DNA from 3 places in the Methylobacterium sp. Leaf88 genome. Region 2 is predicted to be linked to each of the others. Evidence: predicted binding sites of a transcription regulator. Region 2 holds the regulator's gene; each other region holds the start of a gene.
The links. Region 2 encodes LexA, which represses DNA repair genes until DNA is damaged. Its sites were predicted from a motif close to TGTTCNNNNTGTGTTCNG; they were not measured.
Positions count from the first base shown of each region.

Region 1 (9,915 bases), on a different contig from region 2:
GTCAAGGATCTCTCGCCAAACGGGCCCCGAAACGCCTTACGCGATCGGACGGGCGACCGGGTGAGCCGCGCGGATCTCCTCGGGAAGCGCCTGAAAGTCGATGTAACCGGCTTCGCGCGCCATCGCATCGAGAGCGGACACTTCGTCGAGCGCGCTGCCGGTCCAGAGAACGGCGCCATTCGACTGCTGACGGACCTCGAAGATGCTCATGGTTCGTTAACCCTCGACCGGAAAAGGTCTACGATTGTCCTAACGTGACGGCAGGCAAAATGTTGCCGATCCTCGCACCGAGCGGGGGCGAGGTCCCGGCAACGCGGACGTCGCCCGAGAGGTGTGCCATGAATTTGCCGGTCTCGCCCCGCAAGCCCGTACATCCCACCCGCGTCGAGTGCCCTGCCATGCGCCCCCCTCGGCCCGTGCCGTTCGGACACCGGTTTCGTTTCGCCCTCGCGGTGCTGGCCGGCGCCGCGTCGCTCGCCCCCGTCGCCCGCGCCGCGGAGCCGGCGGCGGTTCCCGATCCGGCCGCCGTCGCACCCGCCGTGACGGTGGCATCGGCCGTCGCCCGCGAGATCGTGGAGTTCGCTGTCGTGACCGGCACGCTGGTGCCCCGCGACGAGATCCTGGTGGCGCCCGAGATCGAGGGCCTTCGCATCACCGACCTGCTGGTGGAGGAGGGCGCCGGAGTCGCCCGGGGCCAGCCCCTGGCACGGCTCTCCCTCGAGATGATCGTGACCCAGGAGGCGGCCAACGCCGCCGGCATCGCCAAGGCTCAGGCCGCGATCATCCAGGCCCGGAGCCAGATCGTGCAGGCCGAGGCGGCCCAGGTCGAGGCGAACCTTGCCCTGGAGCGCACGCGCAGCCTGATCCGCACCGGCAATGCCACGGCCGTGACCCTGGAGCAGCGCGTCTCCGCCGCCCAGGGCAACGAGGGCCGGCTCGCGGCCGCCCGGGGCGGACTTCAGCTGGCCGAGGCCGATCTGGCCACCGCGCGGGCCCAGGGCGCCGAGATCGCGTTGCGGCGTGCCCGAACCGAGATCCGCGCCCCCGAGGCCGGGATCGTCAGCCGGCGCACCGCCCGGGTGGGGGCCACCGCGACCGCCGCCGGGGAGCCGATGTTCCGCCTGATCGCCCGGGGCGAGATCGAACTCGAAGGCGAGGTGCCGGAGGTATGGATGCCGCGGCTCCACGTCGGTGATCCGGCCCGCCTGGACTGGGACGAGGGGCGGACCCTGAAGGGGCGGGTGCGGCGCATCGATCCGGAGATCGATCGTACAACGCGCCTCGGACGCATCCGCATCGGCCTCGATCCCGATGCGAGCCTGCGCATCGGCGCCTTCGCCCGCGGCAAGGTCGAGGTCGCACGCCGCACCGGCGTCGCGGTGCCGCTCTCGGCGGTGCTCTACGGCGCCGATGGCGGTGCGAGCGTCTTCATCGTCGCCGGCGACCGCGTCGAGGCCCGCCGGATCGTGCCCGGCCTCGCCGCCGACGGCGTTCTGGAGGTTCGCTCCGGCGTGAAGGCGGGCGAGGTGGTGGTGGCCCGTGCCAGCAGCTTCCTGCGCGACGGCGATCGCGTCCGGCCCGTGGTTCCACCCATCAAGGCGGCCGAGGCCGCGACGCCTCCGGCGGCCGATGCCGCCTCCCGCTGATCGGACGATCCCATGCGCCTGAACATCTCGGCCTGGGCGATCCGCAAGCCGATCCCCTCCCTCGTCCTCTTCCTGGTGCTGGTGGTCCTCGGACTGGTCAGCTTCCGCGCGCTGCCGATCACGCGCTTTCCGAACATCGACATCCCCATCGTCTCCGTCCAGGTGCTGCAATCCGGGGCCGCGCCCTCGGAGCTGCAGACCCAGGTGACCAAGGTCGTCGAGGATGCGGTGGCGGGGGTGAAGGGCGTCAAGCACGTCATCTCGACGATCTCCGAGGGCGTCTCCAGCACCACGATCGAATTTCGCCTGGAGGTGAACAGCGACCGGGCGGTCAACGACGTCAAGGATGCCATCTCGAAAGTGCGGGTGAACCTGCCCCGCACCATCGAGGAGCCGATCATCAACCGCGTCGAGATCGCGGGCCTGCCGATCATGATCTACGGCGCCTCGGCGCCCGCGATGACGCCGGAAGACCTGTCCTGGCTCATCGACGACGTCATCGCCCGGCAGGTGCAGAGCGTGAAGGGCGTCGGGGGCGTCGAGCGCCTCGGCGGCGTCGCCCGCGAGGTCCGCGTGACCCTCAAGCCCGACCGCCTGCTGGCGCTGGGGATCACGGCCGCCGACGTGAACCGGCAGCTGCGCCTGACCGCCGCCGACATGGCGGGCGGGCGCGGCGAACTCGGCGGGCAGGAGCAGTCCATCCGCACCCTGGCCGGGGCGGCCAGCCTCGACACCCTGGCGGAAACCTCGATCGTCGTCCCCGGCGGGCGCAAGGTCCGCCTCGACGAACTCGCCACCCTGGTGGACGGCTCGGAGGAGCCGCGCACCTTCGCGCGCTTCAACGGCGAGCCCGTGGTGGCCTTCGCGATCTCGCGCTCCACCGGTGCCAGCGACGCGGAGGTCGCCGTCGGCGTCGCCAAGCGCATCGCCGAACTCGGCACCCGCCATCCCGGTGTGCGCTTCGACCTGATCGACACCTCGGTCACCAACACGGTGGGCAATTACCACTCGGCGATGCTGTCCCTCGTGGAGGGGGCCGCCTTGGCGGTCGTCGTGGTCTTTCTGTTCCTGCGGGACTGGCGTGCCACCCTGATCGCCTCGATCGCCCTGCCGCTCTCGGTGCTGCCGACCTTCTGGGTGATGAGCAGCCTCGGCTTCTCCCTGAACGCCGTCAGCCTGCTCGCCATCACGCTGGTCACCGGCATCCTCGTCGACGACGCCATCGTGGAGATCGAGAACATCGTTCGGCACATGCGCATGGGGAAATCCCCCTACCGCGCCGCCCTGGAGGCCGCCGACGAGATCGGCCTCGCCGTCATCGCCATCACGGCGACGATCATGGCGATCTTCGCCCCCGTCTCCTTCATGAGCGGCATCGCCGGGCAGTACTTCAAGCAGTTCGGGCTCACCATCGCGGCGGCGGTGTTCATGTCGCTCTTGGTGGCCCGCCTGATCACGCCCCTGCTCGCCGCCTATTTCCTGCGCGATCACGGCCCCGATCACACCCGCGAGGGCCCGGTGATGCGGGGCTACACCCGCGTGGTCGCCTGGTCGGTGCGCCACAAATTCATCACCCTGGTGCTCGGGCTCGCCTGCTTCGCCGGGTCGATCCTGTCCACCGGGCTGCTGCCGGCGGGCTTTCTCCCCGCGGAGGACGCCGCCCGCACCATCTTCGTGGTGGAACTGCCGCCGGGGGCTCGCCTCGCCGACACCACGCAGGTGACGGACGCCCTCGTGGAGCGCATCCGCGCCCTGCCGGAGGTGCGCAGCGTCTTCGTCGACGGCGGCCGGCAGCTGCCCGGGAAGAAGGAAGTCCGGCTCGCGACCTTCACCATCAATCTCACTCCGAAGAACACCCGCCATCGCACCCAGAAGCAGGTGGACATCGCCATCCGGGCGATCCTGCACGACGTGCCCGACATCCGATTCTGGGCCCTGCGCGAGGGCGGCCAGCGCGACGTGACCCTGATCGTGTCCGGCCCCGACAAGGGGGTGGTGGCGGAGACGGCGGCCAAGCTCCAGCGCGAGGCCGCGGGCGTGCCCCACCTGGTCAACGTGCTCTCGACGGCCCCCTTGGACCGCACCGAGATCCGCATCCGCCCGAAGGCCGGGGTCGCGGCCGATCTCGGCGTCACGACCGACCTCATCGCCGAGACCGTGCGGGTCGGCACGATCGGCGACATCGGCGCGAATCTGGCCAAGTTCAACACCATCGACCGCCAGGTGCCGATCCGGGTGCAGCTGCCGGAGCGCCTGCGCGGCGACCTTTCGCAGCTCGAAACGCTGAAGGTCCCGGTCAAGGGCGGCGCGGCCGTGCCGCTCTCTACCGTGGCCGATCTCAGCCTCGGGCGCGGCCCCACAGCCATCGACCGCTACGACCGGGCCATCCGGGTCGCCCTGGAGGCGGACATGGAGGGCTCGGACGCCCTCGGCGCCCTGATCGGCGCCGTCCTCGCCCTGCCTACCGCCAAGGACCTCCCGCCCGGCGTCACCATTCGCCAGACGGGCGACGCCGAGGTGATGGGCGAGGTCTTCGAGGGCTTCGCCCTCGCCATGGGCGCCGGCCTAATGATGGTGTTCGGCGTGCTGGTGCTGCTGTTCGGGAACTTTCTACAGCCGCTGACCATCCTGTTCTCGCTGCCGCTCTCCATCGGCGGCGCGATCCTCGGCCTCCTGATCTTCAACAAGCCGATCTCGATGCCGGTGGTGATCGGCATCCTGATGCTGATGGGCGTCGTGACCAAGAACGCCATCATGCTGGTGGACTTCGCCGTCGAGGAGATGGCCCGCGGAGTCGACCGTGCCACCGCGATCATCGATGCCGGCCGCAAGCGCGCGCGGCCGATCGTGATGACCACCATCGCCATGGCGGCCGGCATGGTGCCCTCCGCCATGGCGCTCGGCATCGGCGGCGAGTTCCGCGCGCCCATGGCGATCGCGGTCATCGGCGGCCTGATCGTCTCCACGGGCCTGTCGCTGGTCTTCGTGCCGGCGATCTTCGTCCTGGTGGACGACCTGTCGCGCCTCTTCGTGCGGGTCTTCGGCCGCTTCGTCGGACGCGTGGACGAGCCGACGGAGGGCGCGTTCGCGCGGCTGCCGACCCATTCGGCCAACGACCCGAAGCCGATCCTGCCGCCGCGCATCGCGGCCGAATAGGCCGCCAGCAGGGGGGCCAAACGAAAAGGCCCGGACCTTTCGGTCCGGGCCTTTTCGTCGGCGGTCCTGGGCTCGCGCGCGCTCAGCCCTCGCTGCGGGCGGCCAGGCGGCTCGCGGCGAAGCAGAGGCCGCCGGCGACGATGAAGAGCACCACGAAGGTCTTCACGGTGGCGTAGAACAGCGCCGGCTCGATGCCCGCATCCGTGTAGAGCACGGCGCAGATGGCGGTGATCGGCAGGAGCAGGAGGATCAGGAGGGGGGTCAGCGGGCTGTTCATGGGCGGGTCTCTCAACCTCTGTCGGACCCGGTTCACCGGTCCCTGTGGCGTTTGCTGCGCCTCTCATAGCATCGCCCCGCACCCGGCGCCAAGCTGGATCGGCCACGCTTTCCTGCGGTCGATGAGCCCGGATCAGGCCGGGATCCGCACCGTGGCGCGCAGGCCCCCGAGCGGGCTGTCGTGCAGGCTGACGTCGCCGCCATGGGCCCGGGCGATGTCGCGGGCGATGGAGAGCCCGAGGCCGGAGCCGCCCGCATCCTGGCGCGCATCGTCGAGGCGCACGAAGGGCTTGAACACCTCCTCGCGCTGATCGGGCGGGATGCCCGGGCCGTCGTCGTCGATGGAGACCAGGAAGGCCCTCGCCTCGCGCCGCCCCGTGATCGCGACGGTCTCGCCGTAGCGGGCCGCGTTGGCCGCGAGGTTGAACAGGCAGCGCCGCATGGCGTCGGGCCGCAGGGTCAGCCGCGGATGGTCCTCGAGGTCCACCGCCTCCACATGGGCGCCGAGGCGCTCGACGTCGGTGCGCAGGTCCTCCAAGAGCGCGCGCATGTCGGTGGGCACCGCCACCTCGCCCGAATCGCCCCGGGCGAAGGCGAGGTAGGCCTCCAGCATGCGGCTCATCTCGTCGACGTCGCGCTGCAGGTCCTCGACCTCGGGGGTCTGCTCGACCAGGGCGAGGGAGAGCTTGAACCGCGTGATGATGGTGCGCAGGTCGTGGCTGACGCCGTTGAGCATCGTCGTGCGCTGCTCCATCGCCCGCTCGATGCGCCGCTTCATCTCGATGAAGGCGTGGCCGGCTTGGCGCACCTCGCGGGCCCCGCGGGGCCGGAACTCGATCTCACGGCCCTTGCCGAAGCTCTCGGCGACGGCGGCCAGCCGCAGGATCGGCTTGATCTGGTTGCGCAGGAACAGGATCGCGACGCCGAGCAGCACCAGGGACGAGCCGCTCATCCAAAGGAGGAAGATGTGCGAATTCGAGGCGTAGGCCATGCTGCGCCGGGCGGTGACGCGCATCACGCCGTCGGGAATCGCGACCCGGATCTCGATCAGGCTGGAGCGGCCCACGGTGTCGATCCAGTAGGGCCGGCGGATCTGGCGCCGGATCTCCTCGGACAAGGCCTCGTCCAGGATCGAGAAGAAGGGCCGCGGCCCCGCCGGGGGGAGCTTGGCCCCCTTCAGGATGTCGACGTCGAGGTTGAGCCGGTCGTTGGCGATCCGGGTGAGGGTCTCGGAATCCTTGTCCTGCGGGTAGCTCTCGTAGATGTCGATCAGCGCGGCGACGTCGGCGGTGACGGCGGAGGAAAGGCGGCGCGTCACGAGCTGCCAGTGGCGCTCCATGAAGGTGTAGGCGATCACCGACTGGAGCAGCACCACCGGCGCGATGATGATGATGAGCGATCGGGCATAGAGGCCCTTGGGCAGGAGATCGCCGATGGCGCGGCTGACGATCCGCCACATCCGCCGGGGCCGGGGCAGGGCGGCGAGGCGGGTCGCCGTGCGCTGGAGCAGGCCGGTACCGGCCATGGGCTCAGTCGACCGCGAGGCGGTAACCCACGCCCCGCACCGTCTGCAGGAACAGGGGATTGGCCGGATCGACCTCGGTCTTCCGGCGCAGGCGGTTGATCTGCACGTCGATGCTGCGCTCGGCGGCGAGGCCGCCGCTTCCGGCCAGGGCCTCCCGTTCCACGTTGCCGCCGGCGGCCTGGGCCAGGAGGGTGAGGATCTCGCGCTCGCGCTCGGTGATCCGGATCAGCTCGTCCGCGCGGCGCAATTCGCCCCGGTCGATCCGGTAGGCGAAGGGTCCGAAGGTCACGGTGTCGTGGCTCTGGGCACGGCCGCCGGCCTCGTTGCGCCGCTTGATGATGTTCGACAGGCGCAGGATCAGCTCGCGCGGCTCGAAGGGCTTGGGCAGATAGTCGTCGGCGCCGATCTCCAGGCCCATGACCCGGTCGTTGGGATTCGAGCGCGCGGTCAGCATCAGGATCGGCACGCGCGAGGTCTGGCGGACTTCCCGGGCATAATCGAAACCGCTCTCGCCGGGCATCATCACATCGAGCACCAGAGCATCGAAGACGAAGCACTGTGCCTTGGTGCGGGCCTCGGGCACGTTCCCGGCCGCGGTGACGCGGAAGCCCTGCTCGTAGAGGAAACGCGACAGCAGTTCCCGTACCCGGCGATCGTCGTCGACCACCAGGACGTGCGGCGCATGGTCGGGAAGATCGGCGGTCGGGCGCGCCCCGGGCGTGGCCATCAGGCGGCCTTGCCGGCGCGCCGGGACATCAGGCGCTGCACGGCCGCGCGCGCGTCGGGTTCGATCATGCCGAAGAGGAAGCTCTCGGCGGAGAGGGGAGTCTCGCCGCCGCGCTCCGATGCCGCGAGGGCGCGCGCCACCCGCCGGCTCTGGACCCGCATGAGGTCGCCGGCGAGGTCCGCCCCGGCCGCGGTGCAGAACAGCAGCCGCTGGCGCCGGTCGCTGGTGCCGGTCTTCTGCGCGATGTAGCCCTGCTCGATCAAATCCTTCAGCACCCGGTTCAGGCTCTGCTTGGTGATGCGCAGGATATCCAGGAGTTCGGCGATCGTAAGACCCGGATAGCGGTCGACGAAGTGCAGCACCCGGTGATGGGCCCGGCCGAAGCCGTACTGGGCCAGGATGCGGTCGGGGTCGCCGACGAAATCCCGGTAGGCGAAGAACAGAAGCTCGATGAGATCATCGCCGGAACCGGAGGACGGCAGCGGCGCGTCGGCGTCGGCATCTCGCATCGCGTGGGCAGTCACGTCTCGGGCGACCTCGATGTACGTCAGCGTTGTTGACATGTTCCAGCCCGGACGCGACCCGTCAAGCCTGGGATCGGAGGACGCGTGACGGCACGCCGAGTCCCGTTCCCCCAATGGGAACAGCCGATCGCGAGAACCGCCTACGTATCCGAACCGCGCGAACCCGTGAGACAGATGACCACGGGACGACAGGCCTTATCGGGCGCAGGCGCAGGAACCCGCCGTTGAGCCTCGCGTTCACTAGAACATTTCGTGAACCAGAGGATCCGAACATGGCCGGCACCCAGGCGAACAAGACCCAGGCATCCAAGTCCGACTCATCGACGTCCGGCACGTCCAAGTCTGACGCTTCGAAAGCTCACGAGAACCCCAAGACCGATCCGAAGGATGTCTCGAACCAGATCAAGGATCCGAGCGAGTGGACCACCGGCGGCGAGCCGATGACCGGCGCGCAAGCGTCCTACCTCAAGACCTTGTCCGAAGAGGCGAAGGACCCGGACGCGTTCGACCCTGATCTCGACAAGGCCGAGGCATCCCAGCGGATCGATGCCCTGCGCAAGGAATCTGGCAAGGCCTGACCGTCGCCGCGGGGCCGGCCGGCTCGATCCGATGGCCTGGTCGGGTCGGGCAAGCGTGAAAGACGGACCGGGGGCTGACGCGCCCGGCCCGTCGCATCGGCTCAAGTCCGGACTTCGACGATCCGTTTAAGTCCTCCGCAAGGAAGGTCGCGTAGCGTTTCCCACGATCGACGTCCGCGAAAGATTCCCTGGGGCCATGACCGAACTGGATTGCGAACAGGCCAGGGGTCGGCGGAGATTTCCGGCGCGGCACGATCTGCAGATCCTGGCCCGCCGCTTCCTCGAAGACAGGTCCGGATCGACGGCCCTCGAGTACGGCTTGATTATGGCCATGGTCTTTCTGGCGATCGTGACCGCGATGCGGTACTTCGCCGACCAGACGACCGCGATGTACAACTATATCGGCGCTGCCCTCAACCGGTCATCCTGAGTCCGAGCCTGTTTCGTCGCCGTGCATCCGCGTGACCATTCGGCGGATGTGACCCAGTCTCGGACGCGTTCGGTCCGCGAGCGCTCCGCAGTCCGAACGATCCCCGGCGCTGCCTCCACGTAGAACACCGGGCCGGAAGCCGGCGGTCCCCGGGACGCCGTCCGCCCCCGCTTCGCGAAACAGGACGGCGGACGCGCGCCGCGACGCCGCCCACGCTCCGGCTGAACGGCGAGCCCCACCGGGCCCGTTTCGTCGCGGCGGCAATGACGACCTCTCGCTCCTTCCCGGCGCCGACGCAGCGACCGGCCCTCGCGCATCGATCGCGCAAACGGGTGGCACCCCGGCGCCATCGTCACCCTTCCGACGCGTCGACTTAGGTGCGGCCACCAATCCAATCCGCAACTGCGAATCCAACCGCTAAAAAAAAGTGCCGCAACGGCGTGTGAAGTTTCGCATGCCGTTCCACAGACTCGTGGGAAGCACCTGAGTGCAGGAGAACGCGCTTTCCGCCCCTCACCGTCCCGTGCCGACCTCATTGCACAATTGCGCGACTTTCACATTGCCCGATTAAATAGGTTCTTATACCTTCGATGTATTGAGATATAGCTATAGAAGTATTTCTGTCGAATTCTATTGGCTTTTAAATTTATGAAATCCTAGAAACGCTATAGACAAATCGATACATGGAGCGCAACGATGTCGTCCGGCCCCAATCCTTCCATCACGTACAAGAATTTCGTGGAACTGCGGCCGGCTTCAGACGGGTTCTTGGTGGGCAATGTCATGTCCGACCCGCCGGGCTACACGCTGATGGAAACCGCCAGCACCGGGTCAGGCGACAACCTCGGCGTGTTCGGCGATACGTCGAATGAGCCCATCACCGTGATACAGCCCGATGGGACACCCTACCCACAGAGCCTCACCTACTATGGCAAGACCGGCACCGATGGCACCGTCGTGCGCTTTCCCACGACAGGCGAGAAAGCCGGCAGTTACGTCTACATCCTGTTCACCAACCAGGACGGCTTTCAGTACAACAATCCCGTCTCGAAC
Region 1 covers NZ_LMMK01000020.1:224,814-234,728, forward strand. The annotation lists gene ASF20_RS24635 (hypothetical protein) at 37-210, opposite strand; gene ASF20_RS12665 (efflux RND transporter periplasmic adaptor subunit) at 399-1,646, shown strand; gene ASF20_RS12670 (efflux RND transporter permease subunit) at 1,659-4,802, shown strand; gene ASF20_RS12675 (hypothetical protein) at 4,885-5,079, opposite strand; gene ASF20_RS12680 (ATP-binding protein) at 5,212-6,603, opposite strand; gene ASF20_RS12685 (response regulator) at 6,608-7,330, opposite strand; gene ASF20_RS12690 (MarR family transcriptional regulator) at 7,330-7,839, opposite strand; gene ASF20_RS12695 (DUF3072 domain-containing protein) at 8,127-8,432, shown strand; gene ASF20_RS12700 (Flp family type IVb pilin) at 8,629-8,862, shown strand; partial or broken gene ASF20_RS23355 (Hint domain-containing protein) at 9,646-9,915, shown strand, end outside.
Region 1: a site for LexA is predicted at 7,882-7,899, ahead of ASF20_RS12695 (DUF3072 domain-containing protein). Genes of this name have one in related genera too.

Region 2 (9,915 bases):
GCCCGCGCGCCCGGCACCGCAAGTCCCAGCATCGCCCCCGGGTTGGGGCAATGGGCCGTGATCACGGACCCGTCGGCAAGCTGCAGATCGGCGAGAAAGCGCTTGTAGCGACGCAACAGGCGCGCCTCGATCAGGGGCGAAGGGAAGCGCATCGCGGGTCCGGGGCAAGAAACGGGTTGATACGGGCCCCCGTCGACGGGGAATCGGGCCGTCGTGAGGCGCCCGGGCTGGTCAGTACCGACCGGATGCGACAGAATTCGCGCGGCGCGCCCGGGTCGATGACCGGGAAAGCCGCAGTTCGTCCGCGAGGCCGCCATGTTCAATCTGTTCGACATCCTTCAGGCGCAGGCGGGCCCCAACGCGCAGGGTTTCGGACGGCAGTTCGGCTTGTCGCCGGAGCAGAGCCTGCGCGCGATGGAAGCCCTGCTTCCGGCCCTCACGATGGGGCTGCAGCGGAACGTCGCCCAGGATCCGACCGGCTTCGCCCACCTCTTCAATCTCGTCGGCCCCGCCGCGCAGAAGTCGTCGAGCGCGACGCCGCAGATGGACATGCTGGTCCAGCAACTCTTCGGCTCGCCCCATCTGAGTCAGGCCGTTCTGCAGCAGGCCGCTGCCGTCAGCGGCGTGGCGATGCCGGCCTTGAAGCAGATGCTGCCGATCATGGCCGGCATGGTGGTGGCGGGGATCGTCCACGTCATGATCAACCAAGCGCCTGCCGCGGCGCCGGTCCCGCGCGCCGAGGCGAACCCCTTCGGCTTCCCGCCCAATGCCTGGTCGGAGATGATGCAGGCGTTCCTGAACTCCGGCGCCAAGGCCCCGAAGCCCGCGACGCCCTCGCCCCAGGCACGGCCGCGTGCGGCGTCGAAGTGGCTCGCGGCTTCGCCCCGGCCGGAGTCCGCCGCGCCGGACAGGTCGGCCACGGAAGCGCCCTTCGACGTGATGCAGCAGATGTTCCAGACGGGCCTGGAGGTGCAGCAGGAGAACGCCCGCGCGATGCAGCGCCTGTTCGATACCTTCTGGCAGGATCCCCGTAATCCCACCGAGACGGGCGGCAACGGTTCGGGTGACCGGCCCAAGGCAGGACGCACCGGGCAGCGCTAGCCGAAGACCCGCCGTCGGCGACGCCGACAGAGGACGGCAGAGAACCGATCGTCGCCGGGCCATCGACCCGAGGGCGCTGCGCCCGGGCGCCCTGCCGACCGGTTCCGACGCCGGCCGTCCAACTCGTTCGTCGGATCGGGGCACCACTCGGTCGCAGCGATGGCCGCAGCGGCAGGCCGGCGTGGCGCTCGGGCGACGCCCGGATCCGCCCTTGCCGAGGGGATCGAACGGATCGGGTCCGAGAGGCTTGAGATGGGAACCCTTGCAGAACACTTACGGAACGTTTAACGTGTTCGTGGTTTGTTTCTAGTGCCACCCGCCGCGATCCGTGGCGCTAACGAAGAGTGTCCCGCATGTTGACGCGTAAGCAGCTGGACCTGCTCCAGTTCATCCAGCTTCGGATGCGCGAGAGCGGCGTTCCCCCGTCGTTCGACGAGATGAAGGATGCCCTCGACCTGAAGTCGAAGTCGGGCATTCACCGCCTGATCACGGCCCTGGAGGAGCGCGGCTTCCTGCGCCGGCTGCCCAACAGGGCGCGGGCCATCGAGGTGATCCGGATGCCGGAGAGCCTCGGGGGGAATGCGGGCGCCCCGCGCGCCGCTCCGGCCTCCGAGGTTCGCCGCTTCACGCCGAGCGTGGTCGAAGGCGGCAAGGGCAAGGGCCTGCCGGCCGGCGCATCGGTGCCCCGACTGCCGACCACGCAGGCCACCGACGAGAGCGGTCGGGCCGTGACCATCCCGGTGATGGGTCGGATCGCGGCCGGTACGCCCATCTCGGCCATCCAGGAACAGAGCCATTCGGTGACGATGTCGCCGGATTTCCTGGCCGGTGGCGAGCATTACGCCCTGGAGGTGCGCGGCGATTCGATGGTCGATGCCGGGATCCTCGACGGCGACCTGGTGGTCATCCGCAAGCAGGACACCGCCAATACGGGCGACATCATCGTGGCCCTCATCGACGACGAGGAGGCGACCCTGAAGCGCCTGCGCCGGCGTGGATCGTCCATCGCCCTGGAAGCGGCGAATCCGGCCTACGAGACGCGGGTCCTCGGGCCGGATCGGGTGCAGATCCAGGGACGTCTGGTCAGTCTGGTGCGCCGCTACTGAAGGGGGTCCCCGTCCGGTTCATCGCCGGACGGATCCGACGGGTCGCGGGTGCGATCGGGGATTTCCGGTAAGACCGACGCAGGCGGTGTCGAAGATGGCAAGGACGTTCCCGGCGGGAACAACGGCTTGCGCAAAGGCGTCGCACGCCAGGGCACGACATCCCCGGGATGCTTCGCGGAGGCGAGGGACGGCCCATCGCGGGTGAGGCGAATCGCGGTCGCACCGTGCGATCCCAGGAAATCCCGGTCGATGACGATCGATGCGGCGCAGCCGCCGGGCGCGGATTGCCGGGTGATCAGGATGTCGGCCCTGGCGCAGTCCTCTCCGAGGGCACGCTTGTCGGTGGTCAGGGCGAGCACGCGGCCGTCGGGTGTGGTCAGGGTACAGCCCAGGCGATCGCAGCGCGCGCCCTCGAACCCCGTGACGTCCTGCACCCGTCGGTCGTCTCCATCGGCCTTGAGCCATTGCGCGAGCACGAAGGGGGGCGGCCGGCCAAGGGTGGCGAGCCGCCCATTGCGCTGGCGGATGGCGGCGCCCGCCCCCTCCCGATCGACGTAGATGTCGTAGCGATCCGGGGCAGCCGCACAGGCGATGCCGATCGCTGCCGGAATGAGGCCGAGCCAGCGCAGCGACGAGGCCGGGAGCGTCAGGACGATCAGGGCGGCGGCCAGAAGGCCGAGGGCCCCCGTGCCGAAGGCCGGGACCACGACGACGGCGTTGCCGAAGCCCGCGATCCAGGTCGAGATGGTCAGCATCCCCCGCACCGCCAGGCCCATGGCCCACCAGACCGGCTGATCCAGCGCGAACGGATAGGCGAGGATGCCCAGAACCGCTGACGGCATCACCGCCAGGGAGACGAGCGGCAGGGTGAGCGCATTGCCCACCAGCCCGAAGGGCTGCACCGTCTGGAAGTGGTAGGTGGCGAAGGGCGCGGTGGCGATCTGGGCCACGAGCGTCGTGGCCAGGGTGCCGACGACCGCCGCGGTCGCCAGGGCGAAGATCCGGGGGAGCAGGCCGGCACCGTCGCGCTGCCGCCCGCGTCCGGCGATCAGCGGCGCGCAGGCAATCAGGCCGGCCACCGCCGCGAACGACATCTGGAAGCTCGGGCCGAGGAGGCCGTCCGGCTCGCGGGCCAGGGCGATCAGGGCGGCGAGGGCCAAGTTTCGCATGCTGAGCGCCGGGCGGTCGACCAGGATCGCGCCTAGCATCACGAGGGTCATGATCAGCGAGCGCTCGGCGGCGATGTCCCAGCCGGAGAAGACGCAGTAGGCCGTCACGCCCACCATGGCGACGGCAGCGGCGATCTTCTTGATCGGCCAGTGCAGTGCCGCGAACGGAACGAGGGCCAGAAGCGCCCGCACGAGCCAGAACACCACGCCGGCCGCCAGGACCATGTGAAGGCCCGAGATCGAGACGACGTGGTAGATGCCGGCGGCGCGCAGGATGTCGTTGGTCTCGGGGCTGATCAGGCCGCGCTTGCCCGTCACCAGGGCCGCCGCCACCGCTCCGGCCTGTCCGCCGTTGGCGTCGGTGATGCGGCGCGTCAGGGCGTTGCGGGCCGCGTCGACGGCGGCCGCGAGGCGGATCTGCCAGTCCGCGCTCTCGGCCGGCGGCCGCAGGTCGACCTTGCCGACGAGGGAGCCCACCGCGCCGATCTCACGGAAGAAGGCATCCCGGGCGAAGTCGTAGCCTCCGGGGCGGGCGGCTTCCGGCGGCGGAAGCAGGCGCGCGGTCGCGGCGATGCGGTCGCCCGGCTTCAGGGTATTCGCCTTGCGGTAGGAGACCCGCACCCGGACCGGGCGGACCTCGGCGCCGAGGGTGCCAAAGCTCTCGACGCGGAGGATCAGGCGCGCCCCCTCCTCCCGCTCGTCCAGCCCTTCGATGGTGCCCACCAGCGGACCGATCGTGGTGCGGGCGAGGATCGGCCCGTCGACCGAGCGGACCCGCGCGGCGGCCGCCGCGAAGCCCAGGAGGGCGGCGACGGCGGCGAGCACTAGGGCCAGGCCGAACGGGCGCGCCACGAGGAGGGGCGTCGTCGCGGCGAGCAGGGCGGCGGCCGCGAGCGGCGCCAGGAGCGACGGCGTCCCCTGCGTACCGAGGAAGAACGCGAGGATGCCGCATCCGAACGCGACGGCGAGCCAGGCGAAGAGCCGGCGCTGCTCGATCTCGCGGGTCCATCCCGCCCGGAACCAGTCGCGGATCGGCCCGGCGCCCGGGCGACGCGCGGCGAGGTGGCGCGTGATGCGCCCCATCGCCGCCATCGCCCGCGCCTGCGCCATCGCGAAAACCTCCGGGCGTGCGTCCGTGACCGGGAGCCGGCGATGCGCCCTGCGATCCTGGGAACGGGACGATTCCTTAACGTGTGCCCGCGCGCATGCTACACGCGCGGTTCCGGGCCGGTCGATCCGCTTCCCGCCCGAATCACGAGCCATTCAAGTCCAGATTGATGTCGTCAGCCGTCGTCACGCGTTTCGCGCCCTCGCCCACGGGCTACCTTCACATCGGCGGGGCTCGCACGGCCCTGTTCAACTGGCTCTATGCCCGCCGCTTCGGCGGCCGCATGCTGCTGCGCATCGAGGACACCGATCGCGAACGCTCGACGCAGGGCGCCATCGACGCGATCCTGGACGGCATGCGCTGGCTCGGGCTCGATTGGGACGGGGACGTCATCTACCAATACGCCCGCGCCGCCCGTCACCGCGAAGCCGCCGAGAGCCTGCTGGCCTCCGGCCACGCCTATCGCTGCTACGCGACGCCCGACGAACTGACGGCGATGCGCGAGGCGGCCCGCGCAGAGGGGCGGCCCCTGCGCTACGACGGCCGCTGGCGCGACCGCGACCCGTCCGAGGCGCCCGCCGGCGTCAAGCCGGTGATTCGCCTGCGCGCCCCGACCGACGGCGAGACCGTGGTCGAGGACGGCGTGCAGGGCCGGGTCGTCTGGCAGAACAAGGATCTCGACGACCTCGTCCTGCTGCGTTCGGACGGCAACCCGACCTACATGCTCGCCGTCGTAGTGGACGATCACGACATGGGCGTCACCCAGGTCATCCGCGGCGACGACCACCTGACCAATGCGGCGCGCCAGCGCCAGATCTCCGATGCCCTCGGCTGGGAGGCGCCCGCCATGGCGCATATCCCGCTGATCCACGGCGCGGACGGCGCCAAGCTGTCGAAGCGGCACGGGGCCCTCGGCGTCGATGCCTACCGAGACCTCGGCTACCTGCCGAGCGCCCTGCGCAACTACCTCGTGCGCCTGGGCTGGAGCCACGGTGACCAGGAGGTCTTCTCCACCGAGGAGATGATCGCCGCCTTCGACCTCAATGCCATCGGGCGGTCGCCCGCGCGCTTCGACTTCGCCAAGCTGGAAAACCTCAACGGCCTCTACATCCGTGGCGCGGCCGATGCGGACCTCGTCGCGGCGATCGACGAGGTGCTGCCGGCGCTCGGCCCGGCACGGGGGATCGCGGTGCCCATGAGTCCGGCTCTGCGGGAGACGCTCACTGCCGCGATGCCGGGCCTGAAGGAGCGGGCCAAGACCCTCGTCGAACTCCTGGACAGCGCCTACTACCTCACCGCGGCCCGGCCCCTCGTGCCCGACGAGAAGGCGAAGGGGCTGCTCGGCGACGAGGCCCGGAATCGCCTGGCCGCCCTCCTGCCGGCCCTCGAGGGGTTGCCCGATTGGACCGCCGCCGCCACCGAGGGCGCGGTCCGGCAGTTTGCCGAGGCGAACGGCCTGAAGCTCGGCCAGATCGCGCAGCCCCTCCGGGCGGCGCTCACCGGCCGCGCCACCTCGCCGCCGGTCTTCGACGTCATGGCCGTGCTCGGCCGGGAGGAGTGTCTCGGCCGGCTCCGCGACCAGACCGGCTGACCACCGCACTGCAGCAAAATGCCGGTTCGTCCGAGTGCTCCGAGTGGAAGAATGACAAATCGGCCCGGATTTCGCTTCGACGTCGAGGTGAGCCGGGCCGTCGGTTGATGACGGTCCGCCGATCCGCTACCCCCATGCTCGTGTGAGCAAGTGCAGCATGCGCTGCATTTGCACCCCGGACCCGGGTGGTCGATTGCATCGCCACGCGGGCCGACGCCGCCCCGTTGCCACGAAAGGGTCCAGGTCTCCATGAGCGCCTCCAGCACGATCACCGTGGGCGACAACCACGTCGAACTTCCGATCAAGACCGGCACCATCGGGCCGGACGTGATCGATATCGGCAAGCTCTACGCGAAGACGGGCAAGTTCACCTTCGATCCCGGCTTCACCTCCACCGCCTCCTGCGAGTCGAAGATCACCTACATCGACGGCGATGCGGGCATTCTCCTCTATCGTGGCTATCCCATCGAACAGATCGCCGAGCACGGCGACTTCCTCGAAACCTGCTACCTCATGCTGTTCGGCGAGCTGCCGACCCCGGCCCAGAAGGCGGATTTCGACTACCGGATCACGCGCCACACCATGGTGCATGACCAGATGAACCGCTTCTTCCAGGGGTTCCGCCGCGACGCGCACCCGATGGCGATCATGGTCGCCTGCGTCGGTGCCCTCTCGGCCTTCTATCACGATTCCACCGACATCTCGGACGACCAGCAGCGCATGGTCGCGTCGATGCGGATGATCGCCAAGATGCCCACCCTGGCGGCGATGGCCTACAAATATTCGATTGGACAGCCCTTCGTTTATCCGAAGAACGATCTCGACTACACCTCGAACTTCCTGCGGATGTGCTTCGCGGTTCCGTGCGAGGAGTTCAAGGTCAATCCAATCTTCGCGCGCGCGCTCGACCGGATCTTCATTCTCCACGCCGATCACGAGCAGAACGCCTCGACCTCGACCGTGCGTCTCGCGGGCTCCTCGGGGGCCAATCCCTTCGCCTGCATCGCGGCCGGCATCGCCTGCCTGTGGGGACCCGCCCACGGGGGCGCCAACGAGGCGGCCCTGAAGATGCTCGAGGAGATCGGGCATCCGGAGAACGTGGCCAAGTACGTGGCCAAGGCCAAGGACAAGAACGATCCCTTCCGCCTGATGGGCTTCGGCCACCGCGTCTACAAGAACTACGATCCGCGCGCGCGCATCATGCAGAAGACCACCCACGAGGTGCTGGGTCAGCTCGGGATCAAGGACGATCCGCTGCTCGAAGTCGCCGTGCAGCTGGAGCAGATTGCCCTGAAGGACGACTACTTCATCGAGAAGAAGCTCTATCCGAACATCGATTTCTACTCGGGCATCACTCTCAAGGCGATGGGCTTCCCGACCTCGATGTTCACGGTGCTGTTCGCCCTGGCCCGCACCACCGGCTGGATCGCCCAATGGGCCGAGATGATCGAGGATCCCTCGCAGAAGATCGGCCGGCCGCGGCAGCTCTACATCGGTCCCGACAAGCGGGAATACACCCCGATCGATCAGCGCGCCTGACCCAGGCCACCCCGCGCCGGACACCCTCCGGCGCGGAATGCGTCTTCGGATCGGTGCCGTCGCCGCCGATCCGCGACCCGGACCGCCCTAATGCGGGCGCGCGCGATCGACGATAGCCCGGGCGGCCGCGAAGGCCTCGTCGGGATCGAGCGCGGTGGTATCGAGGAGGACGGCGTCGGTCGCCGCCTTCAGCGGCGCCGTGGAACGCTGCGCGTCCCGTGCGTCGCGGGCGACGATATCGTCGAGAATGGCGCCCAGGCTCGCGGATTCCCCGCGCCGCAGCAATTCGAGGTGGCGGCGCCGGGCGCGCTCCTCGGGCGCGGCCGTGATGAAGAGCTTCACCTGGGCGTTGGGGCAGACCACGGTCCCGATATCGCGTCCGTCCAGCACGGCGCCGCTGGCATCGCCGGCAAAGCGCTGTTGCCAGGCCAGGAGGGCGGCCCGCACGGCGGGGACCGCCGAGATGCGGGAGGCCGCCTCGCCCATGGCGCGCTCGCGCAGGCGCGGATCGGCGAGCCGGTCCGCGATCAGGCTGGAGGCGGCCCGCGCCGCGGCCTGATGATCGTCGAGGCTGTGGCCGGAATCGATCACCGTCAGGGCGACGGCCCGGTAGAGCAGGCCGGTATCGAGATGCGGCAGGCCGTAATGGGCGGCCAGCCGCTTGGCGAGGGTGCCCTTGCCCGAGGCGGCGGGGCCGTCGATCGCGATCACCATCGGCATCGCGCTCACCCTTCGATCCGGCCGCCGAGGCCCTGCATCGTCGGCAGGAAGCTCGGGAAGCTCGTGGCGATCATCGCGCCGTCATCCACCGTGACCGGCTCCCGGGTGGCGAGGCCCATCACCAGGAACGCCATGGCGATGCGGTGATCGAGATGGGTCGCCACGGTGCCACCCCCCCGGGCCGGCTCGCCGGTGCCGTGGACGACGAGATCGTCACCTTCGACGAGATAGGCGACGCCGTTGGCGCTGAGTCCGTCCGCCACCGCCGCGAGGCGGTCGGATTCCTTCACGCGCAGCTCGTGCAGGCCGCGCATCCGCGTGGTGCCCTCCGCGAACGCGGCCGCGACGGCGAGCACCGGGTACTCGTCGATCATGGCCGGGGCGCGCTCCGGGGGCACGTCGACGCCCCGGAGGCGGCTCGCCCGCACGCGCAGGTCGGCGACGGTCTCGCCGCCCTCCTCCCGCTCGCGCAGGCGCTCGATGTCGGCGCCCATCTCGATCAGGGTGGTGATGAGCCCGATCCGCAGGGGGTTCATCATGACGCCTTCCAGCGTCACCTCGGAGCCGGGCACGATGAGGGCCGCCACCAGGGGGAAGGCCGCCGACGAGGGATCGGCGGGGACGACCACCTTGGTGCCCCGGAGCATGGGCTGCCCGGTGAGCGCGATCGTCCGCCCGTGTCCGTCGGGGCCGTGGGGCGTCACCGTGACCTCGGCGCCGAACAGGCGCAGCATCCGCTCGGTGTGATCGCGGGTGGCCGCCGCCTCGATCACCGTCGTGGTCCCGGGGGCGTTCAGGGCGGCCAGCAGCACGGCCGACTTGATCTGGGCCGAGGCCACGGGCGTCTCGTAGGTGATCGGGATCGCCTCGCGGGGGCCGCGCAGGGTCAGGGGCACGCGGCCGCCCTCCTCCTCGCGCACCACCTCGGTTCCCATCCGCACCAGCGGATCCAGGATGCGGCGCATGGGCCGCTTGCGCAGGGAGGCATCGCCGTCGAAGGTCGCGGTGACCGGCTGGCCGCCCACGACGCCCATCATCAGGCGCGAGCCGGTCCCGGCATTGCCGAAATCGAGCACGTCCTCGGGATCGCTCAGGCCGCCGATCCCGACGCCGCGCAGGCGCCAGCGCCCCTCGCCCACCCGCTCCACGTCGGCCCCGAGGGCCTTGGCGGCCGCCGCGGTGCGCAGGACGTCGTCGCCCTCGAGAAGGCCCTCGACATTGGTCTCGCCGATGCTGAGCAATCCGAGAATCATCGCGCGGTGCGAGATGGACTTGTCCCCCGGAGGCCGCAGGCTGCCCTGGAGAGGCAGGCCCGCATGGGAAGTCAGGGGGTGCGGCTGGGAATCATGGGACACGGGCGTCGACTTTTCGGCTGGGCGCAGGGGCGCCTGCGGGCTTCTGCAGGCGCGCCGATCATGGGGCCGGTTAACATGCGTCGCCGCCGCCGTCATCCGATGGCGCGCATCCCGGGCCGTCCGGCCCGGAAAACGCCCGTGGACGGCCGAAGACGGACGTGGAACGTACGTCAACCGCAAGAGAATTTGACAGGAGCGTCCCACGCGACTAACGGGGCGCCTCTCC
Region 2 covers NZ_LMMK01000015.1:52,735-62,649, reverse strand. The annotation lists gene sfsA (DNA/RNA nuclease SfsA) at 1-152, opposite strand, end outside; gene ASF20_RS11000 (DUF937 domain-containing protein) at 316-1,101, shown strand; gene lexA (transcriptional repressor LexA) at 1,455-2,207, shown strand; gene ASF20_RS10990 (ComEC/Rec2 family competence protein) at 2,201-4,459, opposite strand; gene gltX (glutamate--tRNA ligase) at 4,654-6,075, shown strand; gene gltA (citrate synthase) at 6,325-7,614, shown strand; gene cmk ((d)CMP kinase) at 7,702-8,334, opposite strand; gene aroA (3-phosphoshikimate 1-carboxyvinyltransferase) at 8,340-9,689, opposite strand.

Region 3 (9,915 bases), on a different contig from region 2:
TCAGCCGCCGGGCCAGCACGCGGGTGGGCGCCTGGCGCGGATCGAAGCGCAGATCCTGGGTCCGGTCGTCGTAGACCGACAGCTTCTCGGGCACGACGACGTGCACGTAGCGGATGCCAAGCGCCTGGGCCCGGGCGGCCCGCGCCGCGACGAGCTTGACCCAGCCGCGCAGGCGCCACCACCGGGACAGGCTGGCGCGATACTGCTCGAGGACACCGTTCGTGCCTCCGATCAGGAAGAGCCAGCCCTCGCGCCCCACATGGACGATTTCCCGGTGTTTGCGCCGCATCGGGGCTCTCTACCCGGCCCGGACCGCCCTGAACAGGCCGGGCGGCGGCGGCCACGCCGCGGACCGTGGCGGCGCCCGGCCCTGGACGCAGCCCCCGCCCGCGCCATCTCCCTGCCTCACGCCGGATCGGACCATGACAGACCACACCCCCACGCCCGACCCGCTGATCCTCACCCTGGGGATGGATCCCGACACCTTCGCGCGGTTCGACGGCCTGCGCCGCCGGCACTTCCCGCAGGCGCTGAACCACATCCCGGCCCACGCGACCCTGTTCCACCACCTGCCGGGCCCGAGCGAGCCGGGCATCGTCGAGACCCTGTCGGCGATGACCCGGACCCAGGCGCCGCCGGAGGTGGCGGTGACCGGCCTGCGCTTCACCGGGCGCGGCGTCGCCTACGTGCTCGCCTCCGACGCCCTCTCGGCCTTCCGGGCGCGGCTCGCCGACCCGTTCGAGGCTTTGGGCGAGGGCCTGACCGCGCAGGATCGGCAGGGCTGGCGCCCGCACGTCACGGTGCAGAACAAGGTCGATCCCGGCACCGCCCGGACGCTGCACGCCGAGCTGGAGGCGGATTTCACGCCCTTCCGGTTCACGGCGCCGGGCCTTCTGCTCTGGCGCTACCTCGGCGGTCCCTGGGAGCGTCGCGCCAGCTTCGCGTTCGGGTAACGCCGCGTCCGCCCGGATGGAGGACGCCCCGCCGATCCGCTATGCCGGGAGCCCCCAGCCCCCCATCGACCAGTTCGCGAAGACGCCCGCATGAAAGCCCTGCCCTCCGGCTACCGCAACAATCCGCTCGTCACCCGGGCGAACGCCCTGCGCCTGGCCCTGCGCCTGAACGAGGTCGGCCCGGTCCTGGCGCTGCTGGCGGTGAGTCTCCTCGGCTACGGCTTCTTCGCCCTGGCCAACGAGGTCGGCGAGGGCTCGACCGCCGCCCTCGACCGCAAGATCCTCCTCGCCCTGCGCAATCCCGCCGATCTCTCCGACCCGATCGGGCCGCGCTGGCTCGAAGAGACCATGCGCGACATCACCGGGCTCGGCAGCGTCTTCACCATCGTGTTCGTGACGGCAGCGGCCTGCGCCTATCTGGCGATGACGGGGCGCCGGCGCATCGCCGTCTTCGTGGTCGCGGCGATCGGCGGCGGCGAGATCGCCTCGACGGTGCTCAAGATGTTCTACCAGCGCCCCCGCCCGGACCTCGTGCCCCACGGGATGGAGGTGTTCACCGCGAGCTTCCCCAGCGGCCACGCCATGATGTCGGCCATCGCCTACCTGACCCTGGCGAGCCTGATCGCCCGGGTGGACCGCCAGCGCGGGGTGAAGATCCTGGTGCTCATCGTCGGGGTGTCGATGACGCTGCTGGTGGGGCTCAGCCGCATCTATCTCGGGGTGCACTGGCCGAGCGACGTGGTCGCCGGCTGGTGCGTCGGAGCCGCCTGGGCCGCCCTCTGCTGGTTCGTCGCCCTGGTTCTGCAGCAGCGCGGCGACGTCGAGGCCCCGACCCGTCACGGGGAGCCGGAGCGGACGCCTTAACCCTACCGGACGATGAATCGCTCCGGCGCTTTCGCCCACCGGCACCGGGAGGCCACAACCCTGTTACCCCAATGCCACTTCTGAAGAGGGTCACATGGGTTCGATCACCCGCGAGCGTCGACAGGGCAACCGGCTGCGGAGCCTCCTCGGCGCCGAGATCCGCATCGCCCCGCACGCCTCCGACACGGCCTGCCTGATCCGGGACTGCGGTCCCGATGGCTTGCGCCTCGCGCTCAGCGACGGCGTGCCCCTGCCGGAGATTTTCACCCTCCATATCCGCAAGACCCGGCAGACGCGGCCGGTACGCCTGATCTGGCGGGGCGACGATTGCGTCGGCGTCCAGTTCGTGCCGGACCCGCCCGCCGCGGTGCCCATCCCCATCGGCCTGATGCGCGATCTTCGGGCGGCGCGCTCGGAGATCGCGTCCCTGCGGGCCCGCCTAGCTGCGCGGGGCGACGGGGCCTGAGGGCGGCAGCGGTCCGGTGGCGCAGGCCGTCGGATCGCCGGAACCGCGTTTCTCGCCGTGACGTTCCCGAAGAAGCAGGCCGGCGGTTCTCCATCCGCGGCCCCTGTCCCGCCGGAACCGACAGCGAGCTTCATGACGGATGACATCCCCCTCTCCCGCCGCAACGTCCTGCGCGCGGGCAGTGCGACCCTGACCGGCCTCGCCCTCGGGGCGACGGGCGCGGGCGCGGGCGCGGGCGCGCAATCGGGCCCGCCCGGCCCCTCGGTCCCGGCCGATACCGGCGCGGTGCAGGGCGGCAAGGTCATGTTCCCGAACTGGCGCGGCCCCGGGGACCGGGCGCCCCCGCCGCCCCCCGCCCCGATGCCGCCGGGCCAGCGCGTTGGCTTCGCCATCGTGGGCCTCGGACGCCTCAGCCTGGAAGAGATCCTGCCGGCCTTCGGCGAGACGAAGCGGGCCCGCGTGGTCGCTCTGATGTCGGGCACCCCCGCCAAGGCGAAGCTCGTGGCCGAGCAGTACGGGATCGCGCCGGAGGCGGTCTACGGCTACGACGAGTGGGACCGCCTCGCGCAAAACCCCGCGGTCCAGGCCGTGTACGTGGTGACGCCGAACGCCGTCCATCGCGGGGACGTGCTGGCCGCGGCCAAGGCCGGCAAGCACGTGCTCTGCGAGAAGCCGATGGCGAATTCCTCCGCCGAGGCCCGGGACATGATCGCGGCCTGCGCGGCGGCCAAGGTCAAGCTGATGATCGCCTATCGCTGCCAGTACGAGCCCTACAACCGCGAGGTGGCGCGTCTCGCCCGCTCCGGCGAGGTCGGCCGGACGCGCCTGATCCAGGCCTTCAACGGCCAGACCACCGGCCTGCCCCAGCAATGGCGCCTGAAGAAGGCCCTGGCCGGCGGCGGTGCCCTGCCGGATATCGGGCTCTACTGCCTGAACGGCGTGCGCGCCCTCACCGGCGAGGAGCCCGTCTCGGTGGAGGCACAGATCCATTCGCCGGAAGGCGATCCGAAATTCGCCGAGGTCGAGGAGTCGGTCTCCTTCACCCTGCGCTTCCCCTCGCAGGTCATCGCGCAGTGCCTGACGAGCTACGGGGTTCACGAGTCGCGCCGGCTCCAGGTCCATACCGACCGGGCCGCCATCGACCTGCAGAACGCCTTCGCGTATCGCGGCCAGCGCCTGGTGATCGCGCGACCGGACGGGCAGGCGGAATCGCAGGACACCCGCATCCTCGCGCAGAAGAACCAGTTCGCCCTGGAGATCGATCACATGGCGCGCTGCATCCAGGAGGATCGGCGCCCGCGCACCCCCGGCGAGGAGGGCCTGCAGGACCACGTGCTGATGGAGGCGATCTACGAGGCGGCCCGCACGGGCCGGCCCGTCACGGTCGGCCCGCCGCCGGGCGCACCGAGCGGCCTCGACGTCACCCGCGGCCCCGAACTCGACGCGGCGGGCTGATCCCGGGCGTCCGCCGCGTCGCGATCGGGTCTCGGCCGGCTACTCCGCCGCCGGCGTGTGGAGCGAGAGGAGGCGGGCCGTGCGGGCGTGGTCCACCGCCCGCCCGCTCTCGATGTCACCCGCGCCGAGATTGCGGCGCTCGTCGTTGATCGCCGCATGGACCGCGTCGATGGCCAGGATGAGGGCGCTCACGGTGCGGTTGTCGATGTTGCGCTCGCGGGCATGCTGGACGACGTCGGCCACAAGGTCGTCGGTCTCGCGCACGAGGCCGTCGAGGTCGGCCTTGCCGGTGGCGGCGCGCACCTCGCGCAGGATGTCGAGGAGCCGGTCGAGGACGATGTCGATGCGCTCGCGCCGCTTTCGGGCGAGGCGCTGGGCGACCCAGGCGACACCTGAGCCGACGGTGCCGCCGAAGAACGCCAGCAGGTAGATGTAGTCCTCGTAGCGCTCGAACATCGTCTGCTGTTCGCGCTCGAAGTAGTCCACCGCGCCGGGATGATTCGGCAGGCGAGCGCTCGTGGCCGCGACGGTGGAATCGAAATCCGGCGCCTTCATCAGGTTGGCGATCGGCGCCAGAGGCGCCAGCTTCGAGCGCCACTCGAACAGGTGCTGAGTCACCGAGGCGACCGTGAAGCGGCTAACGCCGCCGCGGGCCATCAGCCGGTAGGAGGCGCCCACCGTCTTCACGTCCTCGTCCGGGCGCTTCGGGCGACCGCCGAAGGTGCCCGCCGGGATCGTCACGGATTGCAACTCGGGCATCCGCTGGATGATCGCCCCGCCATCCGGCACAGAGACGAAATTGATCTTCTTCTCGGCCGAGGCCGCCTCGACGGCACGCACCGTCGAGATCGCCGCCTTCGAGGCCGGAGCGGCGATGACCGCCACCGCGTCGACGCGGCCCTCCGCGATGGCGCTGGTGACCTCCTGGGGGGTGAGCGGCACGAGGGCGATCCGGGCCGGGCCGAGCCCGGTTTCGGGGACCGGCTCGGCCGCCGGCTGGGCGGAGAAGTCGTAGAAGGCGAGGAGGTTCGTCAGGAACGGCATGTCGGCGGCGTGCCGCTCGACCACGCCGAGGCGCTTGCGCGCGAGGTCGGGGAAGTTCTCGATGCCCGCCGCTTCCGGCGCGGCGATCAGCAGGGCCTCGTCGTGCAGGATCGCCAGGGTGAGCCCGTTCTCGGGCAGGAGGACGTCGGGCCGAACCACGGCGAGGTCGGCCTTGTTGCGCTGGAGCGCCTCCGCGCTGTCGCGCACGTCATCGTAGAAGTTCAGCTTGAGGCGGACATCCTCGCGACCGCGGGCCAGAGCCTGGGCGTAGGTCTGAAGCAGGGTCGCCTCGGCGCCGTCCCGGGGACCGACCGCCACGGTTAGGGTGGTGGGACGCGACAGGTAGACCAGCATCCCCGCCACGACGGCGAAGCCGAGCGCCAGAAGGACGAGAAGCCACTCGCGTCTCACGAGAAATGCCGGCATGGCAGGAACGAGCCTTTGTCCAGCGGGATCACCATATCTGCGAGACCGACCCCCGAACCCCGTCCGGATCGTGAAGAACCGATGACACCGCGAAACGTTGCGTCCCGCCGCCCCACCGGAGCCGCACCGGATGACCGGGCCGAGGTCAAACCGCCCCCGCCCGTCACCCCCGCCTATCTCGAGCGGGCGGCCCTGCATTACCTCGAACGCTACAGCGCCTCCGTGGCGATGCTGCGGCAGACCTTGAAGCGCCGGGTCGACAAGCGCTGCCGCCTGCGCGGGGAGGAGGCGAGCGCCTTCGCCGAGGCGATCGAGGCCACGGTCGCCCGCGCGGTCGGCGCCGGCCTCGTCGACGACGCCCGCTTCACCGCCGGGCGCCTCGCGGCCCTGCGCCGGCGCGGTGCCTCCGCCCGGGCCCTGTCGGCCAAGCTCGCCGCCAAGGGCGTGTCGCGCGAGCAGGTGGCGAGCGCGATGGAGGCCGAGCGCGAGACGGCGGAGGCGGGCGTCGACCTCGAGGCGGAAGCGGCCCGGGCCTATGCCAAGCGGCGGCGCCTCGGACCCTGGCGCCGGCCCGGGACGCGCGAGGCCCATCGCGACCGGGATCTCGCCGCCATGGCCCGCGCCGGCTTCCCGTACGGCCTCGGCCGACGGGTGATCGAGGCCGATCCCGACGCCGAGCCCCTCGACCACGAGGCTTAGCTCCGGGACCGGGCTCCGGGCTTTGGTTCCCAGCTATAAGGCTGCGACATCGCGGCGGCGGAGAAAGCCCGAATCCGTGCGCGAAAACTTGAACGAAGCGCGAACGAGGCGCATTTCTCACCGATGGACGAAATGCTCGCGAAGAAGCTGCGCATCCTCGCCGATGCCGCCAAGTACGACGCCTCGTGCTCCTCGTCCGGGGCGCCCAAGCGCACGGCCGGCAAGGGCGAGCTCGGCTCGACCACCGGCGCCGGCATCTGCCACGCCTATACGCCGGACGGGCGCTGCATCTCGCTCCTGAAGATCCTGCTGACGAATTACTGCCTGTTCGACTGCGCCTACTGCGTGAACCGGCGCTCCTCCAACGTGCAGCGGGCGAAGTTCTCCGTCGAGGAGGTCGTGACCCTCACGGTGGAGTTCTACAAGCGCAACTACATCGAGGGCCTGTTCCTCTCGTCGGGCATCATCAAGTCGCCCGATCACACCATGGAGCTGCTGACGCGGGTGGCGAAATCGCTGCGGCGCGATCACGGCTTTCGCGGCTACATCCACCTGAAGTCGATCCCGGAGGCGAGCCCCTGGCTGATCGAGGAGGCGGGCCTCTACGCCGACCGTCTGTCGATCAACGTCGAGCTGCCCACCGAGGCGAGCCTGGAGCGCCTGGCCCCCGAGAAGGACGGCGCCGTCATCCAGAACGCCATCGCGCAGATCGGCGAGCGCATCGCCGAGGCGAAATCCGAGAAGCGCCGGTTCTCGCCGGCCGGGCAGTCGACGCAGGTCATCGTCGGGGCCGACGCCACCACGGACGAGGCGCTGATCCGCAAGAGCGCCCTGCTCTACGGCTCCTACAACCTCAAGCGGGTCTACTACTCGGCCTTCAACCCGATCCCGGACGGGTCCACCATCCTGCCGCTGACCGCGCCGCCGCTCCAGCGCGAGCACCGCCTGTACCAGGGCGACTGGCTGCTGCGGTACTACGCCTTCACCCCCGACGACGTGGCCGACGCCACCGAGGACGGGATGCTCTCCCTCGACATCGACCCGAAGCTGGCCTGGGCCCTGAAGCACCGGGCGCGCTTTCCCGTCGACGTGAACGCCGCCGACCGCGAGATGCTGCTGCGGGTGCCGGGCCTCGGCGCCCGGGCGGTGGACAAGATCATCCGGGCCCGCCGGCACACCCGCCTGCGCCTCGACGACGTCGCCCGCCTGACCTCGGCCCTGAAGCGGGCGCGGCCCTTCCTCATCGCCGCCGACTACCATCCGGCGGGCGGCCTCACCGACCGGCTCGACCTGCGGGCACGGCTCGCCGACCCGCCCAAGCAATTGTCGCTGTTCTAGGATGGCGGGCGCACACCGATCGGCTCCTCCCTCCCCCGCGGAGGGGACAGGGTTCGGGCGCGGCGCGCTCGAAGCCGTCGACCTCTCCCCGGGCGCCGACCTCGAGGGCTTCCGGGCCGCGGCCCGTCGCCTCGCCGGCCGGGGCATCCCGCCGAAGCGGGTGCTGTGGTCCATCGGCGAAGCGTCCGGGCTGTTCGGGGCGCCGCCCCCCGCGCCCTCGGAGGAAGCTCCCTTGAGCCTGCCGCGCGGGGTGGGCGAGATGGTCGCCCGGGTGGTGCTGCACCGCGACCCTGAGCGCTACGCCCTGCTCTACGATCTGATCTGGCGCATCCAGCGCGGCGAGCGGCGTTTGCTGGAGATCTCGAGCGACCCGCTGGTCCATCGCCTGGAGCGGATGCGCAAGGCCATCGCCCGCGACCTGCACAAGATGCACGCCTTCCTGCGCTTCCGCCGCGTGGAGGGCGATGGGCCGGAGCGCTTCGTCGCCTGGTTCGAGCCGGACCACCACATCCTGGGGGCCGCCGCCCCGTTCTTCGTCGATCGCTTCCGCGGACTGGACTGGACCATCCTGACGCCGGAGGCCTCCGCCCGCTGGGACGGCGATGTCCTCGCGTTCGGACCGCCAGGGCGACGCGAGGACGCGCCGGCACAGGACGGATTCGAGGCCGGCTGGCGCGATTACTACGAGAGCACGTTCAACCCCGCCCGGACGAACCTCGCCGCGATGCGGGCGGAGATGCCGAAGAAGTACTGGCGCAACATGCCCGAGACCGCCGCCATTCCGGGCCTCGTCCGGCAGGCGGCGGCGCGGACCGGCGCCATGATCGAGAGGACGCCGCAGATGCCGGTCAAGCGCAATCCCGCCCGGGCCGTCGCGGCCATGGCGGACCAGGCCCCGGATTCGCTGGAGGCGCTCAACGCCATCATCCGGCGCTCGGAGCCGCTGGTCCCCGGCGCGACCCAGGCCGTCCTCGGCGAAGGACCGCTGGGCGCGTCCATCGCCTTCGTGGGTGAGCAGCCGGGCGACCAGGAGGACCGCCAGGGGCGCCCCTTCGTCGGCCCAGCCGGGCAACTGCTCTCACGGGCGATGGCCGAGGCCGGGATCGTGCGAGGCGAGGCCTACCTCACCAATGCGGTCAAGCACTTCAAATTCGAGGAGCGGGGCAAGCGCCGCATCCACCAGAAGCCCACCGCCGGCGAGGTCAGCCACTATCGCTGGTGGCTCGACCGGGAGCTCGATTTCGTCGCGCCGAAGCTCGTGGTGGCGCTCGGCGCCACCGCCGTGCTGGCGCTGACGGGCAAACAGATCCCGATCACCCGGGCGCGCGGCCCGGCGGATTTCGAAAAACCCTATGCGGGGTTCATCACCGTGCACCCGTCCTACCTGCTGCGCCTGCCGGACGAGGCGAAGGCGGAGGCCTACGCGGCCTTCGTGGCCGATCTCCGCCGCGTCCACGACCTCGGGCGCTCCCTGGCCGCCTGACGCCTCACGCCCCCTCCTCCTTGTGGGGGCGCAGCTCCGGCGTGACCTGGTCGATCGCGGTCTCGATGGGGGCGGAGCGGCTCTCAACCCGGGTGCTGTCGACGAAGATGCGGGCCTCGCCCTCCTTCAGGCCGAGGCTGCGCAGGGCGTAGAGAGTCATGCCGAAGGCCAGTTCGCGCTCGGCCATCAGCACGAGTCCGACGCCCTGCTCCTCGAAGTGGCGGCGCTCGCCGTCGTTGTGGGTGCGCACCAGGGTGTCGATGCCGGGATGGATCTCCCGGGCGAGCTCGACGATGCGCCGCGTCGTGTGGGCCTCCGGGGTCGCGACCACGATCAGGCGGGCCTGGGCGATGTCGGCGGCCTGCAGGATGCCCGGCGCCGTGGCGTCGCCGAACACCGCCTCGATGCCCTCCTGGCGCAACTCCAGGACCCGGCGGCGGTCGCGGTCGAGGACGATGTAGGGCAGGTCCCAGGCCTTGAGCGCCTGGCCGATGGTACTGCCGACCCGACCATAGCCGATGAGGATCGCGTGGCCCCGATGCGGCGGGCTCTCGCTGGTGACCGCCAGGGCCGCGGCGCCCTGGCGCTCGAAGCGGGCGGCGAGGGCCGGACGCTCGGCGACCTTGCGGCCGACCCAGTCGGTGAGCGCGAAGAACAGCGGGTTGAGGGTGATCGACAGGATGGCGCCGCCGAGGATGAGGTCGCGCCCCTCCTCCGGCAGGAGCTTCAGAGATAGGCCGAGGCTGACGAGGATGAACGAGAACTCGCCGATCTGGGCGAGGCTCGCCGCGATGGTGAGCGCGGTGCCCAGCGGATGCCGGAAGGCCAGCACGATCGCCACCGCCGCCAGGGACTTGCCGATGAGGATGACGCCGAGCACCGCCAGCACCGAGAGCGGTTCGCGGATCAGGATGCCGGGGTCGAACAGCATGCCGACCGAGACGAAGAACAGCACCGCGAAGGCGTCCTGCAGCGGCAGGGAATCGGCCGCCGCCTGATGGCTGAGGTCGGATTCGGCGAGCACCATGCCGGCGAAGAAGGCGCCGAGCGCGAACGAGACGCCGAAGAGCTCCGCCGAACCGAAGGCGATGCCGAGCGCCAGGGCCAGCACCGCCAGGGTGAAGAGCTCGCGCGAGCCCGTGCGTGCCGCCTGGTCGAGGAGCCAGGGCACGAAGCGGCGCCCGCCC
Region 3 covers NZ_LMMK01000024.1:7,204-17,118, reverse strand. The annotation lists gene ASF20_RS14395 (hypothetical protein) at 1-289, opposite strand, end outside; gene ASF20_RS14390 (2'-5' RNA ligase family protein) at 423-953, shown strand; gene ASF20_RS14385 (phosphatase PAP2 family protein) at 1,044-1,817, shown strand; gene ASF20_RS14380 (hypothetical protein) at 1,912-2,283, shown strand; gene ASF20_RS14375 (Gfo/Idh/MocA family oxidoreductase) at 2,416-3,738, shown strand; gene ASF20_RS14370 (TAXI family TRAP transporter solute-binding subunit) at 3,778-5,208, opposite strand; gene ASF20_RS14365 (RecX family transcriptional regulator) at 5,290-5,907, shown strand; gene ASF20_RS14360 (putative DNA modification/repair radical SAM protein) at 6,031-7,245, shown strand; gene ASF20_RS14355 (UdgX family uracil-DNA binding protein) at 7,247-8,728, shown strand; gene ybaL (YbaL family putative K(+) efflux transporter) at 8,733-9,915, opposite strand, start outside.
Region 3: a site for LexA is predicted at 5,996-6,013, ahead of ASF20_RS14360 (putative DNA modification/repair radical SAM protein). Genes of this name have one in related genera too.